One region of the Virgibacillus sp. DJP39 genome, then DNA from elsewhere that is predicted to be linked to it. Evidence: riboswitches for the same ligand, from Rfam matches in the RefSeq annotation. Region 1 holds a riboswitch; each other region holds the start of a gene.
What was found. Region 1 has a riboswitch for cyclic di-GMP ahead of ACOI1D_RS03680 (chemotaxis protein CheX). Riboswitches for the same ligand answer to the same signal wherever they lie in the genome.
Positions count from the first base shown of each region.

Region 1 (3,190 bases):
TTCAACTATGCAGGAAGTATCATCTGGTGCAGAAACACAGGCAAACAGTGCTACTGATTTAGCCGAACTAATGGAACAGTTTAATAGTAAAGTTGAACAAGCCTATGAAAATGGGGAGGAAGTCTCCAAATCATCACAGGATGTACTTATCATGACTGATACAGGTAATAAGCTAATGAAAAAGTCTGTTGCACAAATGAAAAATATTGATCAGATTGTTAGTGATGCTTTAGGTAAAGTTAGAGGGCTTGATTCTCAATCAAAAGAAATATCTAAATTAGTTTCTGTAATTAAAGATGTTGCAGACCAAACGAATCTTTTAGCCTTGAATGCAGCAATTGAAGCTGCCCGTGCTGGGGAAAGTGGTAAAGGGTTTGCGGTTGTTGCAAACGAGGTTCGTAAACTGGCAGAACAAGTAAGCAATTCAGTTGAGGATATCACAGATATAGTTAGTAAAATTCAAAAAGAGTCTAACGGTGTTGCACTTTCATTAGAAGATGGCTATAAAGCAGTGGATGAAGGTTCAAAACAAATAGGTGTAACTGGGGACACCTTTGAAAAAATAAATCAGTCTGTCAACGACGTGGTGTCTAAAATTCAAACCATTTCAGAGAACCTTAAGGATATATCTGGAAATAGTATAAAGATGAGTAGATCAATAGAAGAAATTGCATCTGTTTCAGAGGAGACAGCAGCAGGTGTTGAGGAAGCAGCTGCATCTGCAGAACAGTCCAGTAGCTCAATGGAGGAAGTATCAAATAGTGCTGATGAGCTTGCACAGCTAGCAGAACAGCTAAATGAGCAAGTGATTCGTTTTAAATTATAGTCTAGTTCTTGTGAGAGTTGGTGGTGTATTAGCGGCCATTAATTCTCCTTACAATTTTTTAAATATTGAACTCTCGTCCTTTTGTGCCGATAAAAAGAGAGTATGTATTCATTTAAAAAATTTGTCGATTTATGTTGACTTTTAGGCAGCAATAATTTATCATGACTAAAGTAATAGTTATAAAGTTGCATACATTTGATAAAGGCAAACTATTCGAAAGATTAGGACGCAAAGCAAAGGGTATAAAGTGTGGTTAAATAACACGCAATGATCGCCTGGCTACCAATGATTAAATAGTATTATTTAAATCTGTTGGCTATTCCATGTTTGAAAGGGATAGCTATTTTTTTTTTTGCAGAAAGAAAGTATAAAAACTTCCTTCTGCATAGGCGCAACTAAGGCTTTGCCATCAGGTCTGGCGAAAAGCCAAGTTTTCTAAGACTTTATTTAATAAAGAGGAGTTGGATATATTGGCAATTACAACTGAAGAAAGAAATAGGTCTGTAAAAGAATTACTGAACGGAAGATACATTTCTTTAAAAACTGTCGTACCGATAGAGCATAAAATTTCGAAACCTTCATTACTTGAGCAAATGCTGCAAATACAGTTTGGTGTATTAATTGGTATTACTGGTGATGTCAAAGGTAAATTAGTTTTGTCGGGTGATACAAACGTATTTGGATCAATTGGTGAATCTATGTTTGGCATGGCTTTAGAAGGTGAAATGCTTACGTCGTTTAGCGGCGAACTAGGTAATATGATTGCTGGAAGTCTTTCAACAAATATAGTTAAAGAAGGAATCAACACAGGCATAACTTCACCAACAATTATTCAGGGGAATACAACATTATCTGGTTTCAATAAAGCTCTCAAAGTAACAGTAGTCTTTGAAGAAATAGGAGAAATGGAAATTTATTTATTACTAGATTAAAGTAATCCAGAGAGGAAGTATTGGATGGAAACGAATCAATACACAGAAATGTTTCTTGACGAGAGTCGTGAACATTTACAAGCCGTTAATGATAACCTGTTAATTTTAGAAAAGCAACCCAAGGATTTAATGATCGTTAATGAGATTTTTCGCTCTGCACATACGTTAAAGGGTATGGCGGCAACAATGGAGTTTGTTGATATTGCATCATTAACACATCATATGGAAAATGTGCTCGACAAAATTCGCAACGGTGAGTTAGCAGTAAGTTCAGATGTAATTGATGTCACGTTTGAAGCAATTGTGTACTTAGAGGAAATGGTAAATGAAATTGCTCAAGGTAGGGATGGAAAGAAGGATGTTTCTGGTCTTGTTTCTCGATTAGAACTAATTGAAAGTGGAACACCTGTTGAACAAAAGGATATACAAACGATTGAGAATTTTAACCTTGAATTGGATGAATATCAGAGTACAGTTGTTTCTCAGGCAAAGGAACAGGGATATGAAGCTTTACACATAGTAGTTGGATTGACTGAAGATTGTATGCTAAAAGCTGCACGAGTATATATGGTTTTTGAAGTATTAAAAGAATTGGGAGAGGTTATTAAATCCTATCCTACTGTAGAAGATTTGGAGGATGAAAATTTCGAACAGGAGTTTTCACTTATTCTCTTATCAACTAAAGAACCTGATGAAATTAAGGTACATATACATAAGATTTCAGAAATAAAAAAGGTTGAAGTGGAAAGTTATACTCCAAAAGAACGTATGAAAACCCCTGGAGAAGATAATTCAGAAAAAGATAGTAGTGAAGAAGCAAAAATAGAAAAAGCAGTCTCATCTAAAACAATTCGTGTAAACAGTGAACGGATAGACGAGTTGATGAATTTATTTGAGGAGGTTGTTATTGATAGGGGGAGATTAGAAGACCTATCAAAGAAAAGACAAGACAAAGAACTAACGGAAACAGTTGAACATATGACAAGAGTCTCAGAGGATTTACAGAATTTGATTCTCTCCATGAGAATGGTACCAATAGAACAAGTCTTTAATCGATTCCCAAGAATGGTCAGAGGGTTAGCGAAAGATTTAGACAAGAAAATAAAGTTGGAAATCACTGGAGCTGATACTGAGCTAGACAGAACTGTAATTGATGAAATTGGAGATCCGTTAGTTCATTTGATTAGAAATTCAATTGATCATGGTATTGAATCCCAAGATAAGCGGAAGCAATCTGGGAAGCAAGAAGAAGGTGATCTGAACCTAAGGGCTTTTCATAGTGGTAACCATGTAATAATTGAAATTGAGGATGACGGCGCTGGAATCAATCGGGACAAAGTGATCGAAAAAGCAATTGAAAATGGATTGTTTACCCCAGAACAGGTAGAAACACTATCTGCCCAAGAAGTTTATCAGGTAATTCTATCATCCG
Region 1 is NZ_JBMERP010000005.1:94,864-98,053, reverse strand. Features, by position in the region: gene ACOI1D_RS03685 (methyl-accepting chemotaxis protein) at 1-826, shown strand, start outside; cyclic di-GMP riboswitch class I at 1,020-1,113, shown strand; gene ACOI1D_RS03680 (chemotaxis protein CheX) at 1,297-1,758, shown strand; gene ACOI1D_RS03675 (chemotaxis protein CheA) at 1,783-3,190, shown strand, end outside.

Region 2 (3,190 bases), on a different contig from region 1:
TTAAAAATAAAGATTTTGTTATATTTTTAAGACAATATTCAACGCTTATACGAGCTGGAATCTCTCTCTCTGATGCTACAAAAACAATGGTAAAGCAAACAGATAATTACGCTTTACGGGTTGCTCTTACTTCTATTGATAAGCAACTTGATAATGGGAGATCGCTATCAGTTGCTACTGAACAGCATCCGATGGTTTTTCCGTCCTTACTAAGAAATATGATCCACGCAGGTGAAGTGAGTGGTAAGTTAGATGAAATCTTAAATCAGATGGCTGATTACTATGAGAAAGAATACCGGAACAAACAGAAAATAGTATCGGCTGTTCTGTATCCAACTGTAGTCGGGATAATCACACTTTTCTTAAGTACATTTTTGTTAGTCTTTGTTGTTCCACAGTTCGTTAGTATGTTTCGCTCCTTCGGAGAAGAGATACCGATGTTTACACGGATTGTACTTAACTTGAGTAACTTTGCTGCGGCATATTGGTGGATTTTATTTCTATTAATTATAATAGCTACTTTAGTAATTAAATACTTAATGCAATTTGATCGCTTTAATTACCGACTAGATGTGGTGAAGATGAAATTCCCTTTTATAGGGGTCCTGGTACATAAAGGTGCATTAGTTCGTATGCTTCAAACCTTAAGTACCCTATTTAATAGTTCAGTACCAATTCTACAGTCAGTGGAAATCACGGAAAAAGTTGTTGACAACAAAGTTATCCAAGGTATTCTCGCAAAGTCTAGACAATCGTTAGCTGTGGGTGAATCTTTGACTAAGCCAATGAAAGATCACTGGGCATTTCCAGCTCTAGTTGTACAGATGGTCCAAATCGGGGAGAAGACGGGAACATTAGATCATATGCTGATGAAGGCTGCTGAATTTTATGAGGAAGAAGTAGAACAGTTATCTAATAGAATAAAAGTTTTAATCGAGCCATTAATGATTATTGTACTTACCGTTATTGTAGGTAGTATTATCATGGCGGTTGTGATACCAATGTTTTCATTATTTGAAAAAATATAGTAGAAATGGTAGATTTATGTAAGGTTATAGAGTATACTTAATATAGGACTAACGTAGGATGCGTTGATAGATTACCTTTACATAGGGCACTTTGGTAATCAGGAGCAAGTAGTGCAACCGACCAACTAGTTTTATTTTAAAACTAATCTAGTAAAGGGTGGGGTCAACATGTTTGAACGGATAAAGAAACAGATAAAGAGAGAAAAAGGGTTTACATTAGTAGAGCTTTTAGCAGTTATAGCAATTTTAGGTATTATTGTAGCTATTGCAGTTCCGACGATTGGGAATGTTGTAAGTGATGCAAAAGGTGACGCTAAAGATGCAAATAAAGAATTATTTGAGAATGCAGCTAGATTAGCAGATGTTGCTGGTGAAGGCGATGAAACATCATTTAAACTTAGTAAACTAGTAGACTTAGGTTATTTAGAAGAAATTCCTGATGGTTTTAGTGAAAATGATACTGTTGAAAAAGTTAGTAAAGTATGGACCTATACCAGTAGTACTAATACAGTTGAATCGGGTTCTGATACTACCCAATAAACTTAATACTTTAATACAACGTTTCAAAGCCTTGCATTATTTGTTGCAGGGCTTTTTATTCCAACTAAAGAAGTAATTAAGAAGTAGCATAAGGAGTAACAACAATGGACATCACATTAACCATTTTATTTTTCATCCTCGGCCTAGTTTTTGGCTCATTTTTCAACGTAGTAGGTTTACGTTTACCTAAAAATCTCCCATTCGCAAACGATCGTTCGTTTTGTCCTTCCTGTAATCACACACTAGCCTGGTATGAATTAGTTCCTGTATTATCCTATTTAACTCAACTTGGAAAATGTCGACATTGTAAATCTACCATTTCGCCGATCTATCCAGTTGTGGAAATCACCACAGGATTACTGTTTGCGCTTAGCTTTTGGAAAATCGGAATTACTTTTGAGTTAATTATAGGTTTATTACTCGTCTCGATGTTAATGATTATCCTCGTATCCGACATCAAATACATGTTGATACCAAATAAGGTTCTTCTTTTCTTTTTACCATTGTTTATTGTACTACGTTTTTTGCACCCACTAGATTCATGGTTAACATCACTAACTGGGGCAATTGCTGGAGTGGGAATTACTGCCATTATAATTCTCGCTAGTAAGGGTGGAATGGGTGCTGGCGACATGAAATTGTTTGGTATTCTTGGTATCGTACTAGGACTAAATCAGATTTTGCTCGTGTTTTTTCTATCGACTATAATTGGGGCAATTGTCGGCAGTTTGTTATTGCTCTTTAAAATTATCAGCCGCAAACAACCGATACCTTTTGGTCCATACATCGTTGTTGCTGGTTTGGTAGCATATTTTTACGGAGATTTCATCATTAATTGGTACATACAATTTTACATATAAGTAGGTGGTAGCATGGCATTGGTAAAAAGTGGTCGGGTAAATATTGTTATTACAAATCGGGTTCTTCGTTATTCGTATCATAAGAATGCATCATTAGATAGTTTGATAACATACGGGGAATTAGAACTGCCTGAGGGGACTATTATTGATGGCAAAATTGGCAACAAAGCTGTATTGAAAGAACTAGTTGAGCAACTTGTTCAATCCCAGAAATGGAAACGTAAAAAGTTATTCTTTTGTGTGCCTGATGATACAGTTGTAATACGTGAATTAAGTGTTCCTTCTGCTTTACAACCAAATGAAATAAAAGGATATATTAAAACACAAATAGGGAACAGTTTTCACCTCCCTTTCGATAATCCAGCAATAGACTTTGAGCTTCTTGATGGTGGCGAGCAACAAAAGATTTTATTATTTGCGTACCCTAATGATAAGCTTGAACCGTTTATTTCTTTGTTCACACAAGCAGGATTAAGGCCCGAAGCTGCTGATTTTACTTCACTGTCCATTTATCGCTACTATTATAGTAAAGAACATGCGAAAGACAATGATGTGCTTCTTGTAAACTGGAACAAGGATTCCATAGTAATAACCGCCTTCAATCAACACAAAGCTATTTTCACAAGGTATCGGAAACTGGATTTCCCGGTAGAAATAGTAGATGAGATAGTAGCTGATCGACTTATAGCTGATCAAATCATAGAAATAAATCGGATAATTGATTTTTATCAATATAATATTACAAACGGATCATCTAGTATT
Region 2 is NZ_JBMERP010000023.1:7,362-10,551, reverse strand. Features, by position in the region: gene ACOI1D_RS09635 (type II secretion system F family protein) at 1-1,028, shown strand, start outside; cyclic di-GMP riboswitch class II at 1,076-1,158, shown strand; gene ACOI1D_RS09630 (competence type IV pilus major pilin ComGC) at 1,197-1,568, shown strand; gene ACOI1D_RS09625 (prepilin peptidase) at 1,673-2,428, shown strand; gene pilM (type IV pilus biogenesis protein PilM) at 2,441-3,190, shown strand, end outside.
Region 2: another riboswitch for cyclic di-GMP. It lies ahead of ACOI1D_RS09630 (competence type IV pilus major pilin ComGC); the one in region 1 lies ahead of ACOI1D_RS03680 (chemotaxis protein CheX).

Region 3 (3,190 bases), on a different contig from region 1:
ACCCCAATATCCCGGTGGTGGATTCCAGTCATCGCGTTACAAATATGAGTTACTTGTTTTACACCAAATTCAACAGCCGTTTTCATCTCGGAAAATCCACTTTTCGTATGTCCTGCAGACACATTCACCCCAGACTGTGCTAAATAGTTAATGAATGTTCCATTGGGATCATGCTCAGGTGCAAGAGTAACAGTTTTAATTATCGATTTTGCAGTCTTTTGCCACTTACGAAACAACTCTATATCCGGTTCCAGAATATGATCAATTGGTTGTGCACCGGCTTTACTTTTTTCAATAAATGGACCTTCTAGGTGAATGCCGATTATCTCTGCACACCCTGTCTTGTTCCTATAATTAGCGACATTTTCAATGGCACGCTCGATTTCACTTTTCGGCCGCGTAATTGTCGTCGCCAGGTAGCTGGTTGTCCCTTCTTGAGGAAGCACCTGTCCAATAGCGTCTAATGCCACTTTGCTCCCATCCATCACATCGGCTCCATTGGCGCCGTGTATATGACCATCGATAAAACCTGGAATTAAACTTTTTCCAGTTCCGTCAATGACGAGGGCATCCCGCGGGAAATCAGCAGCATTGTCCTGTTCAGAATAAACCGATTGGATTTTATTGTTTACAGCAATCAAACAACCATTCTCCACTATTTTATTTTCCATATAAATTTTTACATTCCTGATTACAACTGCAGTATCTTTAGTCATTGTTAAATCCCTTTCATGACACACTTTTCCTCTTTCTTTTCCATGTACAGATTAGTATTATAAAAGCCATCGCCATTGCTGCCCCAAACAAATCCAAGCCCACATCTCCAATATATGGCGTTCGGTTTTGTGTAAATCCCTGGTGAAACTCATCCAATATTGCGTACATACTAGTGAAAACCATAGAAAATACTAGTGTTTTACTGAGCGAAACAGATAGCGTTTTTTTGATTGCTAAGAAAAAGAGAGAGAATAAAATAAAGTATACGGTAACATGTGCACCTTTGCGTACGAAAAATTCAATAAATCCTTCTATCCCAAGCACGGAAACACTCACTTCGGAATTGTGATACTGGAAAGTAATCCAATCGAATAATGGTACAAGAAAGGAAAGGTCTATTGTATCTGATAAAAATGGCTTGATATCCTGCTCCTCATATGGGGTAGCAGATGAATAGTAAATCACACCCATCCATAGGACAGGCAATAACCAATACTTGTATTTAATCATAAAGTTAATCCCCAAATCCATATTTATCTACATATTGTTATTTTTCTTACGATGAAAAAAACCGTATGCAAGGTTCGCTCTACGGTCAAGACAAAAAAATTAGTTATCCTGTTTACTTCTCCATTTGTTGAATTCAAGGTACTCCTTAAATTGTTCTTTTGACACTCCTGAATCCATTGCTTCCTGCACGATTTTCAACCATTCACCATCAAGTTGTTCCATAGAATTATCTGCTTGTTCATCACGTATAATTTCATTTACAGTGACACCTAACACGGTACCAATCTTTTCAATGAACTGGATCGATGGGTTCGACTGAAGGTTGCGCTCGATTGAGCTTAAGTATGATTTTGCCACACCTGCTTTTTCAGCAAGTTCGGATATAGACATTTTTTTATCTTGGCGCAATTTTTTAATTTTTTCACCGATCAAGTTTCCACACCTACCTTTTGCTTTATTGTAACACAAAAAAGTGTGTGGTTCTATATTAAGCACGTTCTTAAATCAATTTTCAGTTAGTTGTCCCCCGCTTAAAAATTCCCTTACCTCCTCTGTGGTCATCCCGAGACTTTTGGCTTCCTGCAACAACTTAACCCATTCGTAATCAAGACCCGATTGCTTCACTGACTTTATCATTGTTTACCCCCATTTATTTTCCCGGGTAACCCAGCCGCCATAGCAAATTAGCCGTAGACCTGTGATTTTGCGCCCCCATTTTTCAATAAGTTTGCCCTTTTCTGAGGAACAATTTAATAATACTATTGTACTACAACTTTGGAGGGAGAGGGGTGTCTTGTTTTGTCATAAAACAACTAGTTTTGCAAGGGACGGACAAAAAGGATAGCATAGACATTCTAACTTCAAAAATTTAGTTGTTCTATATTTATAACAAACGCAAAAATTTTCTTCTTATTTTATTTTTCTGTAATAAAATAGAATAGACGTACCCGAAACTATTCGTTATAATTTAAATAATGTACCGTTTTTTAGATATGATTGATATTAGAGGAGAATTATTGTGGACACAAGAGCTGAAAAGCGAAAAGAAAAGAAAAAGCGTAAATGGCCATATTGGGTTGGTGGAATTATAATTTTGGTGATTTTGATTACTGGAACATATATGTATTATTTATACGATAAAGTCGGTGACACTGTAGCAGATATGCATGACCCACTAGCACGAGATGACGATCCCAACAGACAAAAAGAACTAAGTTCAATTGTAAAAGACAAAAAGGCAATTAATATACTTCTGCTTGGTGTTGACCAGCGGGAAAACGATGTTGGACGGTCAGATACAATGATTCTTATGTCACTTAACCCTAGTACAAACAAAATGATAATGGTTAGCATCCCGCGGGATACGTATGTTGATATTCCTGGAGTTGGAATGGATAAAATTAATCACTCTTATGCATTTGGAGGAGTTGATTTAGCTGTCAAAAGTGTTGAGAAAGCCTTTGATGTGCCTGTTCACTTTTATATAAAAGTGAATATGGAAGGCTTTAAGCAGGGAATTAATGCACTTGGTGGGGTAACAATTACAAATGACCAAGCATTTTCACAAGGTGGAGAGACTTTTAATACTGGTACGATTGATTTAAATGGTGAAGAAGCTTTAAAATATATTCGTATGCGCAAGGAAGATCCTCGTGGTGATATTGGTCGAAATGAGCGGCAGCGCAGTGTGATTAAGGCTGCAATGGATGAAGTTGCAAGCTTCTCCAGTATAACAAAAGTAAGTAACATTCTTACTATCCTTGGCGATAACGTAACAACTAACCTGAACATGGACAAAATGCAAACATTGTTTTCTGACTACCGAAATACAAGAAACAATATAGAGACACTTGAAATTAGTGGTAGCGGAGAAATGATTAATGGTGTTTGGTATTACATCGTTCCTGACCAGGAAATAAATAGAATAACACAAGCTATAAAAGATCATATGAATAATTAAGGA
Region 3 is NZ_JBMERP010000004.1:83,700-86,889, reverse strand. Features, by position in the region: gene nagA (N-acetylglucosamine-6-phosphate deacetylase) at 1-716, opposite strand, end outside; gene ACOI1D_RS02935 (VanZ family protein) at 730-1,227, opposite strand; gene ACOI1D_RS02930 (helix-turn-helix domain-containing protein) at 1,327-1,659, opposite strand; gene ACOI1D_RS02925 (anti-repressor SinI family protein) at 1,732-1,863, opposite strand; cyclic di-GMP riboswitch class I at 1,885-1,969, opposite strand; gene ACOI1D_RS02920 (LCP family protein) at 2,246-3,187, shown strand.
Region 3: another riboswitch for cyclic di-GMP. It lies ahead of ACOI1D_RS02925 (anti-repressor SinI family protein); the one in region 1 lies ahead of ACOI1D_RS03680 (chemotaxis protein CheX).